DNA from 3 places in the Shewanella sp. MMG014 genome. Region 1 is predicted to be linked to each of the others. Evidence: predicted binding sites of a transcription regulator. Region 1 holds the regulator's gene; each other region holds the start of a gene.

Region 1 (4,816 bases):
GCTAATGACTTACGAAGCACAGAATTTAACGAGCAAGGATTAGTACAAAGCCGGGTGTCAGCAAAACACATGGAACACTTTCAGCAAACCAATGAAACCCTATTCACTGAGCCTGTATACCTTATCTATCCAGAAAACGGCGAAGCTGAGTGGCAATTAACCGCTGAATTAGGCAAGCTTAATAAAGAAACTGGTAAAGTGGTGCTAGAAAAAAATGTTATTATTGATGCAATAAACATCAATGAACCAGTACAATCGCTAACCACAAGTATGCTTGCATTAGATTTAAATACCATGATCATGACGTCTGATCGACAGATTAATGTCTCAGGACAAGATTTTAAAATACAAGGCTTAGGCCTTTATGCTGATTTAAATGCCGAAGAGTTAGAGCTTTTAAGTCAGGTAGAAGGAACATATGAAGCAAAGTAAAACACTGACATTTTCACTCAATAAGCTTATGAAAACAGACTTTATTAGAAAAAGTATTCTGGGTATGAGCCTAATGGGATTGAGCTTAGTGACAGTCACCGGCGCTCATGCCAAAGAAGGTGATTTACAACAAGAGCTTAAAGTCGCTGCCGTCAGCCAAAAAGCAGATATTAAAAACAACCAAGTGATTTTCTTCGGCCCAGTGAATGTGACGCAAGGCACCATTAATATTAATGCCGATCAATTACGTGCATTCAGTGAAGAATCAGGTGGCAAAAAAACCATGATTGCGACAGGTAATCCAGCCACATTCTCACAAGAACTCGATGATGGCCGTATCGGTACCGCAAGTGCAAACGAAATAAAATATGAGCTTTCGACCAGTATTTTAACCTTAAAAGGCAATGCAAAACTTGACCAGGCAGGCAGTCAGGTTACTGGTAATCTCATTAGCTATAATATTGATAAACAGCAACTGATCGCTGAAAGCACAGGTGAAGGAAAAGACAGAGTTATCACAATTTTTCAGCCAGAAAATTACCCTGACTTGAATAAAGAAAACGAAGAACTTGATAACTCAGACGAAGCGCCGTTAGAAAATAATGATTCGCTTGATAACCCAGATGCTGATACGACTGACAATGCATCTAACAATGTAACTGAGAATCAAACAGTGACTCCTGAGGCAAATGCTGTTGAAACTAACACTGATGCCCTCCTTGAATCAGTCACCCCTCAAGAATCTGATATTCAAAACTCAACCAATGCAGACATAACGACCCCTGCGGCAGAGCAAAAGCAATAATGACACAAATTACCTTAACAGCTGAGAACTTAGCAAAAAGCTATAAAAGCCGCCAAGTTGTCAAAAACGTTAGCCTAACCGTTAAAACGGGTCAGATTGTTGGTCTTTTAGGGCCAAATGGTGCAGGTAAAACCACAACCTTTTATATGGTTGTTGGCTTAGTCAAAAGCGATAAAGGTCGTATTTTGATTGATTCTGACGACTTGACTGCAGACCCAATGCATTTACGTGCTCGTAAAGGTATTGGTTACTTACCTCAAGAAGCCAGTATTTTTAGAAAACTCACTGTGCACGATAACATCATGGCAGTGCTGCAAACCCGTAAAACCTTATCGAGTGAGCAACGAATCGAAGAGTTAGAGCACTTATTAGAAGAGTTCAATATTACCCATATTCGTGACAGCCAAGGTATGGCTCTATCAGGTGGTGAACGTCGACGTGTAGAAATAGCACGCGCTTTAGCCGCCAATCCTAAGTTTATTTTATTAGATGAACCATTTGCGGGTGTTGATCCTATCTCTGTGATAGATATTAAGAAAATTATTCAACAACTAAAAAATCGTGGTCTTGGCGTATTGATTACCGACCATAATGTCCGTGAAACACTTGATGTATGTGAGCGTGCGTATATTGTCAGCCACGGAGATTTAATTGCTGAAGGTACGCCTGCTGAGATCTTAGACAATCAGCAAGTCAGGTCAGTATACTTAGGTGAGCAATTCAAGCTATAGTTAGCATTCTTTAGTGTACAAGCATGGCATTTTCGCGGCCAACCAGTCCCACTTTTTAGCGTTATACACTAGACTCAAAACGTAACGCTAATTTTTGGCAAAGTAGAACCCAAGTTCGGTTAAAGTCTAGCTAACACTTACAAAAGTGCTAGACCCATAACATTGTAGTCGCGATGATGAAATTCAATTAGGGATAAGCGGTAAATGAAAGCCTCACTCCAACTTAAAATGGGTCAACACCTGACAATGACCCCGCAGTTGCAACAAGCCATTCGCTTATTGCAACTTTCCTCTTTGGAGCTACAGCAAGAAATTCAGCAAGCACTTGACTCAAATCCTCTTCTTGAGCTTGAGGATGAGTTTGCCAAAGCAAAAGAACCAGTCAAAGACAATGCTCAGCAAACTGACACCGATTTTAGCGATAACAGCCAAGTCAGCGTAGAAAAAGACACCTCATCAGTCGATACCACAGAGTCACTTACGAAAGAGTCCATGCCTGAAGACTTACCAATGGATACCACTTGGGATGAAGTCTACACCGCCTCTCCTAACTCAGGTTCTGGCGCTGTAAGCCGTGATGACGATATGCCATTTCAAGGTGAAACGACTGAAGGTTTGTACGAACATTTAGAATGGCAAAAAAACTTAACCCCATTTTCTGAAAATGACCTCGCCATTGCGACAGCCATCATCGACGCAATTGATGATAGAGGTTACTTAACCCAATCAACAGAAGATATTCTCGATGCACTCGGTCTTGAGGATATTGAACTTGATGAGGTTGAAGCCGTATTAAAGCGTGTACAACATTTTGATCCAGTGGGTGTCGCTGCAAGAAATTTAAGCGAATGTTTGATGATTCAATTGGGACAATACCCAAGCGAAATCCCTTGCATAGAAAATGTAAAATTACTGATATCTGAACACCTAGATTTAATAGCAGGCCGTGATTTCAGATTACTAATGCGTAAAACCAAGCTTAAAGAAGATGATTTACGCGAAGCGATTCAATTTATCCAAACACTGAACCCTCGCCCAGGGTTACAAATTACTCCAATCAAAGATGAGTACGTCATCCCAGATGTCACAGTGTTTAAAAAGAATGGCCGTTGGGTCGTTGAATTAAACCCAGATAATATGCCTAAAATAGGCGTAAATCAGCAATATGCGGCCATGGCAAAAGGCTCAGCCAATCAAGCTGACAGCCAATTCATTCGCGGTCACTTACAAGAAGCCAAATGGTTTATTAAAAGTATTGAAAGCCGCAATGAAACCCTGTTAAAAGTGGCAAATTGTATTGTTCAATTCCAGCAAGGTTTCTTTGAGTTCGGCGAAGAAGCCATGAAGCCTATGGTATTAAATGATATTGCCGAAGCGGTAGAGATGCATGAATCGACCATCTCACGGGTTACAACTCAAAAATATATGCACACCCCTCGCGGCCTTTTTGAACTAAAATACTTCTTCTCTAGCCACGTAAGTACCGATGATGGCGGAGAGTGTTCTTCTACAGCAATCAGAGCCTTTATCAAAAAGCTGGTCGCCGCAGAAAACCAGAAAAAGCCACTTAGCGATAGTAAAATGGCGACGCTACTGGCAGAACAAGGGATCAATGTTGCTCGGCGTACGATCGCCAAATATCGTGAAGCAATGCTCATCCCTCCCTCAAACCAACGCAAAAGCTTATAAGCCTTTGTTATTGGAGGATGATCTATGCAAATTAACCTGACTGGACACCATATCGAAATTACTCAATCTTTACGTGAGTATGTGCAAACTAAGTTTTCAAAGCTTGAACGTCACTTCGAACAGATCAATAATGTTCACGTTGTGCTCAATGTACAAAAGTTACAACAGATTGCCGAAGCTAAATTGCACCTCAAAGGAGGTGAAGTTTTTGCCGTATCTCAAAACGCAGATATGTATGTCGCAATTGACGCCCTGATAGACAAATTAGACCGTCAGGTAATTAAACACAAAGAGAAGTTAATTAAACACTAACGATGGAACTTCGCACCATCCTGCAGCCGGCGTGCACTACCTGTGCCACTCCGGGCAGTAAGAAAAAGGTACTGGAACTTATCAGCAATTTAATGGCTGACCAGTACCCTACTCTATCTTCACAAGCTATTTTCGAAAGTTTAATAGCACGTGAAAAAATGGGTAGCACAGGTATCGGCAATGGCATTGCGATTCCACATGGGCGTTTAGACGACATTGAATCGCCGATCGCTATTTTGATCAAATGTGAAGAAGCTATCGACTTTGATGCTATTGATAAGAAGCCAGTAGACATTTTATTTGCCTTATTGGTTCCTTCTGAGCAATGTCAGCAACACTTAAGCACGTTATCAAGTATGGCTGAGAAATTAAGCGATAAACTCATCCTTAAAAGACTTCGAAAGAGTCATGACGCTACAGAACTGTATCAGGTTATTACTGCATGAAACTTGTCATCGTATCAGGACGATCGGGCTCAGGTAAGTCAGTTGCTTTAAGAGTGTTAGAGGATTTAGGTTATTACTGTGTTGATAACCTACCTCTCCCACTGATTGGCAGCCTACTAGAGCAGCTAAAAGGAAATAACGAACTTGTCGCCATCAGTGTTGATGTGCGTAATATCGAAGAGCAAGGCAAAGTATTAGAGCAGCAAATCGCTTTGTTGTCCGACGATACCACGATCATTAGTTTATTTTTAAATGCCAATGATCAAGTACTGCTTAAACGATACAGTGAAACACGTCGATTACACCCGCTGTCAAAAAATCAAATCTCATTACAAGAAGCGATTCAACTTGAAGGTCGATTGCTCGAGCCAATCGCCAAAATGGTTGATCACTACATCGAC
Region 2 (4,816 bases), on a different contig from region 1:
TTGGACTGCAATCAGCTGAAACAATTGAAACTTGTTCTTTTGGTATATGGGTAATACCTTGAATTTTAGCTGCATTTATAGATAGGTTAACGATTTCAACATTAGGGTAAGTCTCAGCTTCTTCTTTTAGCGCGAGTGCTGCATGTATCAGTTGAATGGGCGTTTCAGCAATGCTACCTGAGTAGGTTTCTACCCACTCATGAATAATACTATTATTACTTCCGGCACTGGCTTCAACGCTTCCTTTTGCATGAGTGACGCCTGCAGAGGAGTGACATAAATCAACGCCGCTTAAAAGCACTTGTTTAAAGCCCATTTCAATTGCCACTCTGATAGCACTATTGGTTACCGTAGGACCAATGGTAAGAATGTTGTTAGTTTCTTCCCATGGGAACCGATTGCCTAAGAACAATGATTTTCCATTCCACTGAGCAATGATTCGATGATTGACATGATGTGAGTTAATAAACAGGCTTTCATTTGCGAGGCCCATCATATCGCGGTTAACCTCAAAACTTGTATCTTGAGGATCTACTGAAACAATAATATGAGCTGGGATCCCAGCAGCAGACAACTTTGATGCGAACCTTGATACGGTAAGAATGAAAAGCTGTTCATAATTAGCTTTAATCCAATCAATATGTTCATCAAGTGATGGGCCACCACCAATCACTATTGCAGTTTTACCTGCAAATTGATTTTTCAATATCGAAGCTGGTTGGTTATTTTCGACAACATTGAAAAATTGTTCTACAAAAAATGACTTTTGAGTAAAATTTGCTTTATGTGAGGTGGTTTGTTGTTTTATTAACTTATAAATTTGGCTGTAGTAGCCTGAATATTCTTCAACCACGCCTGCAGAGGCGGCTAATGAGAGTGTAATGGCGATTTGATCTTTTATAAGGAATAAATCATCTTCGCCCGATTCTATATGTTCATTAAGTTCTTCAAGACTTAGCACTTTAAGGTAGTGTTTCTGCTCCTCTGGTATATCAATATTTAACATCGACATGACTTCTGGAAGCTCTACAAAAATGTATTTACTTCCTGCTACCTGTGGAGACTCAAGAATATAATTAACCAATAAGCCAGAATCGAGACCTAGAATGATGTGTAATGTATCTTCCTTAAAAATATCCTGTTTATACTTCTTTTTAAAAGCGGTTATAGAGTCTTCTTTTTCAAAGGTATTCCTGTTGATGCAGGGCAAGTAGTACTCATCAAATTGACTAATGGCGAACTGATTATTAAAAACTGATTGTGATGTAGCCATTGTAAGTAAAACCTTCTTGTCTATTGGTATATGTTTTATCGATTCATGTTCACTGATGTTTAAATCTTAATCACAATATCTTGGATCTGTATGTTGCCAGAGCTTTCAATACCTTCTAGTAGGGCTGTGGCGCTTTCTTCTGAAACTTGTTCTATGGTGACCGTAGCTCTATTTTTAGTTGCAACAGCTCGCATTAAATTCACTCTATCAGGAATGTTTTGTTGTAACACGATTTGGAAGTTATCACCCATTTTGACGTTATTTCGACGGCCTAAATTAATGATGATTCTATTACCTTGCTTAGCAACGATTTGACCGAGTAAAGGTCGGCAATTTAGTAAATTATCAATATCTTGAGTGCTTTGTTGTAAAAGCTGATTCATAGTTTGACCATAAGTTGAGCCCCAAAACCGTTGGGTTGAAGGTGAAACGGTTTCATCTCGTTCAAAATCCCACTCAGCTTCTGCTTGATAGTCTTTGCTCCACACTTTTTCACCACTAATGCCATGGAACATGGTAAACCGTAAATTAATTTGCCTTAAAGGTGTCTCATCCCATAATCCAAATAAAGAGCTCGAGTATGGCTCGGTTGAAATATCCAGGATTTCCGGTTGTAAGATATATTGGCTGTCGGTTATTTCGCCAAGCCAGCTTGGTATGCGTTGGCCTTTGAAGTTAATGAGTTGGTTGGTATGGTCAAGCTTCTCCTCGGCGTGCATACGAGCAAAACTGTAGTCAGAGCCATTATTTAATAAATTGCCAAACTGCTGTGATAAAGCTTGTTCAAAGTTAGCAAGTTGTCCGTATCGAAGTTGTGAGCGGTCACGCATGATGGCTTGGGGGATCATTATTGCCGCTTTTAATTGTTGGCTGTGGCATTGCTGTGCTTGGGGTTTAGACTCAAGATTGAGCCGCAACATAACCGTGATATCTGATGCGCTGATGATTTCAGACACGAGCTCAATATCGTTAGCTTGACCCATGCGTTTTATTTGAAATGCATCTTGAGTTAAGTTGCCCTGATTAATACTTTGCTGGCTATTAAAGTTCACACCCGCTTTTAAGCTGGCATAGTTTAATGCTTGATTAATCGCATCCTCGCGGGCTTTATCTATATTGCCGTCAATAATTTTGGCTTTTCCTGACACTTCAACTCTTTGCGCTAATACAGAGTGACTGAAACAAGCTGAAAGAATAACCAGCATGATAATCGTCAAATATTTAGAGCTAACGTTTGGCATGTTCATGTTCGCTTTTCACAATATCGAAGAAAAAGGGTGCCAACTCTATGACGGTTTAGCACGACTTAAATTAATTATCATAATAAAAGCAAAAACCATGCCTGTATGAGCTTTTAGCAGTGAACAGATGGAGATAAATTCTTCATTTCAAGGTAAAGGTTTTGAATGTGTGGTCGATACACTATCTATAGTGTGTTTAATGTGTGCTCTGATTAGGCCTAAAGCCAGTTAGCGGCAACATTACTGAACCTAACATCACATCAATGCTGAGACGTCATTGTAATAAGGAATAAGCCATGAGCCGTTTAATCATTTTTCCCATTGCGTTGCTAGCGGCTGCTTGCGCTAGCGAGCCGCCTGTGTCGACAAATGAGTTAGCTTATGTAGAAAAGCCTACTGAAACTAGCTTTTGGTTTAGTGATGATGCTGAAGTGCAGCCTGCGCCTTTACAATATGACATTACTAAAGCCGGTCTAGCCCCTAAATCACATGTGAATATATTGGCTGAAAAAGTCGTAAATGAATTGGTTTTACAAAATGACAGTTTACGCTCTGACCAACCTTTACTTGTAACCACTCCGGTTAATACCAGTGATTACAGCAAAACGGATGCTTTAGGCTTACAGTTACAGCAAGGTTTTGTTGCCGCTTTTCATAGTCATGAATTTAACTTGGTCGATTTAAATGTGGCGAATGCATTACGTTCAACTGAGCATGGCGAGTTTATTTTAAGTCGAGATTGGAAGTTACTTCCGTCTGATTTGCCTGTCTCTCACGTTGTCGTTTCGACTATGGATACCACACCAATGGGCTTAGTTCTTAATGCAAGAATTGTGAATGTGACTAATAATCGGGTGGTGTCAGCAGTGCAAACTTTTGTGAATATGAATAGTCTACCTGGCTATTTATCACCTTCAAATCAAGTCATTTTTCAAGATGGATTGCTTTTCCGCCATGAAGCGTCTGGTCAAGGTAATGCCGTAGTATTGGGAGCGAAATTATGAATAAGTTAGTGGTTCTATTGGTTTCATTATTGGCAATCTCGATAAGTGGTTGTGCAAGTAATGATAAATATGTGCAATGGGAAACAGAAGCGCCAGATCAGTTCCCTAAGTTAACTGCAATTGGTTATGCGCCTTTAGCGACTCAGCCTGCGAAAGAGCAGTCACATAAAGTTCTAATGGCCATGCAAGCGTCAAAAATCGCGGCATATCGAGAATTAGCCGAGCAGGTATATGGTCAACAGATTGATGCTCATAGCCAAATGAGCGACTGGATGCTCAATAACGAAACCGTTTCTGCCAATGTGTCAGGAATGATTAAAGGGGCGAAAGTAGTAAAAAGCTATCCTGCGGGGGATATGTATGTGACCGAGTTAGAGCTGGATTTTGCTCAGGTGTGGGATCTTTATCAGCAACAAAACCGCCCCCGTCGTGTAAAAGAAGTGACATACTTTTAATGTAAATTCCGACAAACATAAAAAAACCGCCAATAAAGGCGGTTTTTTTATGTTTGTCATTAGCGATGATGTTTTGCCATTGGAGAAATTGCAGTTGACCTAGGATGAACTGTCTACATGGCTTAAATTGATATTAGCTTAACTTAGGCTTTTAGGTTTTGGCCTAAAGATGAAATTGTCGACGTTCGGCCTTTATCGTTATAAGTTAAACTGGTGGCATTTCTACTCATTTGCATGGCTTGAGAAAAGCGGTTTAAGCTCGCGATATTCAGTTCGATTAAGCTAGCATTTTGATTATTGATGTCTTTACACTCTTCGAGAATGGTTTTAGCTTCAGCGACTTTCTCAATGAGTTTAGGCTCTGAATTGAGCAAAGATTTATCAGGATGATTAGCTAATTTCTCATCATTTTGTTGAAGCGTATTCAAACACGCCACTTTTTCGCGTGCAAGTGCTAACAAGGTGTCGGCATCTTGATCTGCTAAGGCCTGCTTTTCTGCAGATACAAGTTTTTTCAGCGACGACAAAGTGCCGTGCTGAAAAGATAACAGCTGTAGTAATTCATTCATAATTTACTCTTTATAAAAACCCACATCATAACGACAAGGCGTAATGCGATGATGATTGTTTATCCAAGAGCAGGTATGACGCTACTCTTGGTCGAAATTTAGTCCGCTCATGTCAGCTTCAAAGCTTGCAATATTTGCCGCTAATTTTTCAGGGTCGACTTTATAACGTCCCTCTGAAATGGCTGACTTTATTGCATCAACTTTGCTTTGATCAATTTCAGGTAAAGATGCCATGTTAGTTTGGGCTCCTTGCAGCTGCTGTGCTTGCGAGGTA
Region 3 (4,816 bases), on a different contig from region 1:
CTCTAAATAAGATAAAACAATAGTTTGGATTTGCGGATGCTCGTTCTGAATAATGGTGGCAACCTGACGTGCATCCATCCATTTCAAAGAATCCAAACCTTTGGCACCACTGCCCATGATAATTTGTTCAATCAAATTACCCGCTTTATCTTCACCAAGTGCCGCTGTTAAAGCTTTTCTGACAAATTCTTCACTATTAAAGCCAATAGATGAGAATTTTTGGATTTCTTCAAGAAATAACTTATGAACGCCAATGACTTTTTCTTGGCCAAACTCTTCCATAGCAGCCATTGCCATACCGACTTTCTGGACTTGCTTGGGTTCAAGGTGCTTTAAAATCGAAGCTGCATCAGCTTCACTTAGGCTTAACAGCAAAATAGCCGTTTTCTCGATACCCGTTAAGTCATCAGGGTTAAACCCTTTAGTTGCCTCTGCAACTGCTACGTCATCATTTGCCATCTTCTTGTAACCAACTCTTAATTACTTGGGTAGAAAGTTCAGGTTCATTAGCCACTAATGCCCTAATCGACTTGATCATATCATCATCTTTGTGCAGGTTCGGTATTTGAATCGAACCGTCATCAGCATAACTGTAATCAGCTTGCTGAGTATTTAACATGCCCAATGTGTCTGCAGCGTACTGATCTTCAATTTCAGCAAGCTCATGGCCTAAACGTGTTTCTTCAGGCATCTCAACTTCGTTAGATTTCAATAACCTGTTTAGCATTGGACGAATAACAAATAATATCAGAACTAGCACTAATAAAGCGCCTAGTATTAGCCTTACCGCTCGCCAAAACCATGGTTGCTCCCACATTTCAAGCGCTGGTAATTCTTCAATTAGTTGGTCCATAAATGGAACCGTTACCACCTCCAACGTATCACCACGTTGACTGGTAAATCCCATCGCCCCTTCTAATAAACGTCGGATATTAGTCAGCTCTTGTTCGGTTCTAGGTACTCTTGTTACCACACCATTTTCATCAACAGGTCCAGGCTTGTAGTCAATGGCGACCGATACACTTAATCTTCTAACCACACCAACTTGCTGACGAGTATGGCTAATAGTCGTATCAAGCTCAAAGTTACGAGTCGCTTCACGGAAACTATCTCCAGTAGCTGCAGTGGCTTCAGATTCACCCACTTCTTGTGGAATATCAGACTCCATAGGTGGTTGGTTTGATAATGCACCTGGAATACCACCCATTGCCTGACCCGATGAATTACGCTCAATGGTCATTTCGCTGCGTACTGCTGGTAAATCAGGAGAAAAACGTTTTGCTGTTTGCTCAACGGCAGTGAAGTCCATATTGACATCCACTTGCGAGGTAAAGTTTTCAGGGCCTAAAATCGGCATTAAAATAGAATCAACTTTATTACGGTATTCAGATTCTTTTTGTTGAACTAACTCTTGTTCACGGCGAGCTCTTGCTGAAGCGCCATCTTGGCTTCCAGAGTTAAGTAAACGGCCATTAGAGTCAGTCACTGTGACTCGAGTAGGCTCTAAACCCTGAACAGCAGAAGCGACAATATCAACAATGGAATCAATTTCTTCTTGGCCTAAGCTGCCACGGCGCACGCTAACGACTACGGTTGCACTAGGTTTAGATTTGTTTCTGGCAAATACATTTTCTTTTGGTAACGCTAGAATCACTTTGGCACGAGTAACACTTTTAAGCTCTTCAATTGCACGAGCTAAATTGACTTCTTGGCTTTGTTTTAATCTCGCCTGCTCCATGCGTTGACTCACACCAAAGCCACTATCTTTACTCAAATAATCGGTTGGTTGACTTGAGGTTTCAACACCTGCACGGCCTAATAGTAATTTTACATCTTGATACTTATCTTCTGGAATACTGACTACATCACCAGAAATTTTATAGGCAATTTTATTTTTATCGAGAACGTCCAGAACCTGGATCATTTCATTGGTTTCCATCTGACCTAGAGGTCTAAACTCAGGCTCTTGCGCCCAAATCATCATGAAAACCGCCAGCACCAAACAGACTGCCAACGCTAATATCATGGTGATTTGACGCATGAAATCAGCACTGCCAAATGAACTCATTAAGCCAGATTTGTTCTCTTGCTGAATCCCTGTGCTATCAACGGTATCTGAATCTAATACGAGATCTGTGCTCACAATAATTACCTACTTTCTAATCTGATAAGAGCCTAAACAGGCATGCTCATAATTTCTTTATAAGCTTCAACAAGCTTGTTTCTTACTTGCACAGTTGCTTCAAATGCCACACCTGACTTTTCACGAGCTATTACGGTATCTGACAGTGTGACTGTCGAATCACCCATTTCTAAACGTGTCGCTAGGTTGGCGGAATTTTTTTGTAAAGCAGTAACACTTCCAACGGCTTGAGAAAGTAACTCTCCAAAATCAGCCCCTGATGTATTACCCACCTTCTGAGTCATATCCGGTTGAATTGGAGAACGAAGATTAGGTGAAATTTCACCACGAAGTGATTGCATTTCTTGTAAAAAAGGATTTCCGCTAACCTGCATTGTAAACTCCTATTCGTCGGATATTTGACGACTAAAAACCAGTTACAATAGATTTAGCAATTAGGATGCCAATAATATAAAAATGCCTATTAACAATAGATATTGGGGGTAAAAAGCAGTGCGTTTGCTCAATGTGTGCGCAGTAATCGTCATTGTAGATAAGAAAACCTAGCGAAAGTGCTAGGTTTTCTGGCTGACGTTAACAACAGAAACGTTAACAGGAGAAAATTAAGCCGGCACTTGAATGCCCATATCGCGCATTTTCGCCATTTTATATCGTAAGGTTCTTGCGCTAATTCCCAGCTTTTCAGCTACCGCTTTGCGACTGCCATTACACTGATTTAATGTTTCCAAAATAATCACATGTTCCTGGGCTTTTAATTCACCCCCTAAGCCATCTGTTTCTGTGCTCGGTTTAGCTTGTTGCTCAGTAGGCTGCAGCGGCACTTCGGCACTATCAAGCACAATATCATTGCTTGTCACCTCTTCACCTGTATGCAATATCAGCGCTCGTTGAATGACATTATCAAGCTCGCGCACATTACCAGGCCAGCGATAAGTCAGCAGCCTTCTACAAGCCACATCATCGATTGTGGGTACTGGTGAAATATTCGCAAGCTTTGCATGTTTCACAATCAAGTGACGAGCAAGCGGTAAAATATCAGCAGGTCGCTGATTTAGTGCTGGCCAAGTAAGCGGAAACACATTAATGCGATAATATAAGTCTTCTCTAAAGGCACCTGAAGATGCCATTTCTTTCAAATCACGGTTGGAGGTTGCTAACACTCGAACGTTTAGCGATATCGTTTTACGACCGCCAAGGCGCTCTACTTCCCTTTCTTGCAGCACACGTAAAAGTTTAGCTTGCAGACCAAGCTCCATTTCAGAGATTTCATCTAATAAAATCGTCCCGCCTTGTGCTTGCTCAAATTTACCAGGACACGCCTGATAAGCGCCAGTAAAGGCGCCCTTTTCATAACCAAATAGGGTTGCTTCAAGCATATTCTCAGGTATAGCGGCGCAGTTAATGGCAATAAAAGGCTCATCTGCTCTGGCACTGTTTTGATGAATGTATCGTGCAAGCACTTCTTTACCTGAACCGCTCGGCCCCATAATCATCACTGATGCATCGGAACTTGCGACTCGTTGTGCAATTGACAGTAATGCCAAACTTTTGTCATCAGCCACAACAGGTTGATCGAGGTTTTGTTTTAACGGCAAGTAGCGTGACACTTGATTGAGCAGCACCTCTGGTGCAAATGGCTTCGCCAAATAATCCACCGCGCCTAACTTAATGGCACTTACCGCATTATCAATGGTGGCGTAAGCTGTCATTAATAATACTGGAATCTTATTATTATTTTGCTGGAGGTAATTTAATAAGCCGATGCCACCAATGCCATCCATCTGAACATCACTGATAACCAGATCAAAATCATTAGATTTTAACGCTATGATGGCTTCTTCGGCTGAACCAACATCAACACAATCGTAATGAGCTAGCATTAATGTATCCAGTAATGCTTCTCTTAACGATGCATCATCCTCAACGAGTAGTAATTTTGCTTCACCCATGAGAAGTCTCCGTTTGAGTTAAACTTGCCTTAGCGTTGACTTGTTCATCAACATTATGCACTGGAAATGAAAGCCTGATAAGGCAACCTTTATCGGGTTGCGATGACACCTGCACCGTGCCGTTATGGTTTCTCACAACGGTTTGCACTACAGCAAGCCCAAGCCCTGTACCTTGGCTTTTTGTGGTAAAAAAGGGCTCAAGTATTTGTTGCTGCATATCAACAGCTAGCCCTTTACCATTATCAATCACATCAATATTCAGACGATGATCGGTTGAACTGGTTATGATACGTACTTCAGTTGCATTGGCTTCTAAGCTGTTCATCACTAAATTGTTAATCGCTGAACTTAATGCATTACCATTAGCTAAAATCGCATCACTAGAATGATTAAAATACTGTAATTTACACGACTTGTTTTCAGCAATAGGTTCACAGTTAGCTAACACAGGTTCAATAATTGCTTCAGCCAATAAAGCCTCTGAGACATCGTCTTGTTTATTCTTAGCCATTAGCAGCATGTCATTAACTTGTCGCTCAAGTTCATTAAGGCGATCAACTAACTTAGACTGAAAGCGTTTTTTAGCCGTTTCAGCCAACTTAGGGCTGGCTAAATTCGACGCATATAGCATTGCAGCAGAAAGCGGAGTTCTGACTTGATGAGCCAATGTTGCGACCATTTTCCCAAGCGCTGATAATCGCTGTAAATGCGATAAATTCTTTTG

Evidence for each region. Region 1 encodes sigma-54, which starts transcription at its own class of promoters, with help from an activator protein. Its sites were predicted from a motif close to GTTGGCACGNNNNTNGNNT; they were not measured.
Region 2: the regulator sigma-54 is predicted to act here: its motif matches at 2,601-2,619, upstream of J8L86_RS14800 (flagellar assembly protein FlgT).
Region 3: the regulator sigma-54 is predicted to act here: its motif matches at 2,572-2,590, upstream of fliE (flagellar hook-basal body complex protein FliE).

Annotation. Positions count from the first base shown of each region.
Region 1 covers NZ_JAGJDZ010000003.1:199,688-204,503, reverse strand. Annotated here, with positions in the region: gene lptC (LPS export ABC transporter periplasmic protein LptC) at 1-432, shown strand, start outside; partial or broken gene lptA (lipopolysaccharide transport periplasmic protein LptA) at 497-979, shown strand; gene lptB (LPS export ABC transporter ATP-binding protein) at 1,237-1,968, shown strand; gene J8L86_RS06135 (RNA polymerase factor sigma-54) at 2,173-3,657, shown strand; gene hpf (ribosome hibernation promoting factor) at 3,682-3,969, shown strand; gene ptsN (PTS IIA-like nitrogen regulatory protein PtsN) at 3,972-4,415, shown strand; gene rapZ (RNase adapter RapZ) at 4,412-4,816, shown strand, end outside.
Region 2 covers NZ_JAGJDZ010000009.1:52,932-57,747, forward strand. Annotated here, with positions in the region: gene J8L86_RS14795 (6-hydroxymethylpterin diphosphokinase MptE-like protein) at 1-1,273, opposite strand, end outside; gene J8L86_RS14800 (flagellar assembly protein FlgT) at 1,333-2,520, opposite strand; gene J8L86_RS14805 (FlgO family outer membrane protein) at 2,811-3,518, shown strand; gene J8L86_RS14810 (LPP20 family lipoprotein) at 3,515-3,973, shown strand; gene J8L86_RS14815 (flagellar protein FlgN) at 4,117-4,542, opposite strand; gene flgM (flagellar biosynthesis anti-sigma factor FlgM) at 4,624-4,816, opposite strand, start outside.
Region 3 covers NZ_JAGJDZ010000009.1:79,086-83,901, reverse strand. Annotated here, with positions in the region: gene fliG (flagellar motor switch protein FliG) at 1-459, opposite strand, end outside; gene fliF (flagellar basal-body MS-ring/collar protein FliF) at 449-2,068, opposite strand; gene fliE (flagellar hook-basal body complex protein FliE) at 2,176-2,517, opposite strand; gene J8L86_RS14935 (sigma-54 dependent transcriptional regulator) at 2,746-4,092, opposite strand; gene J8L86_RS14930 (PAS domain-containing sensor histidine kinase) at 4,085-4,816, opposite strand, start outside.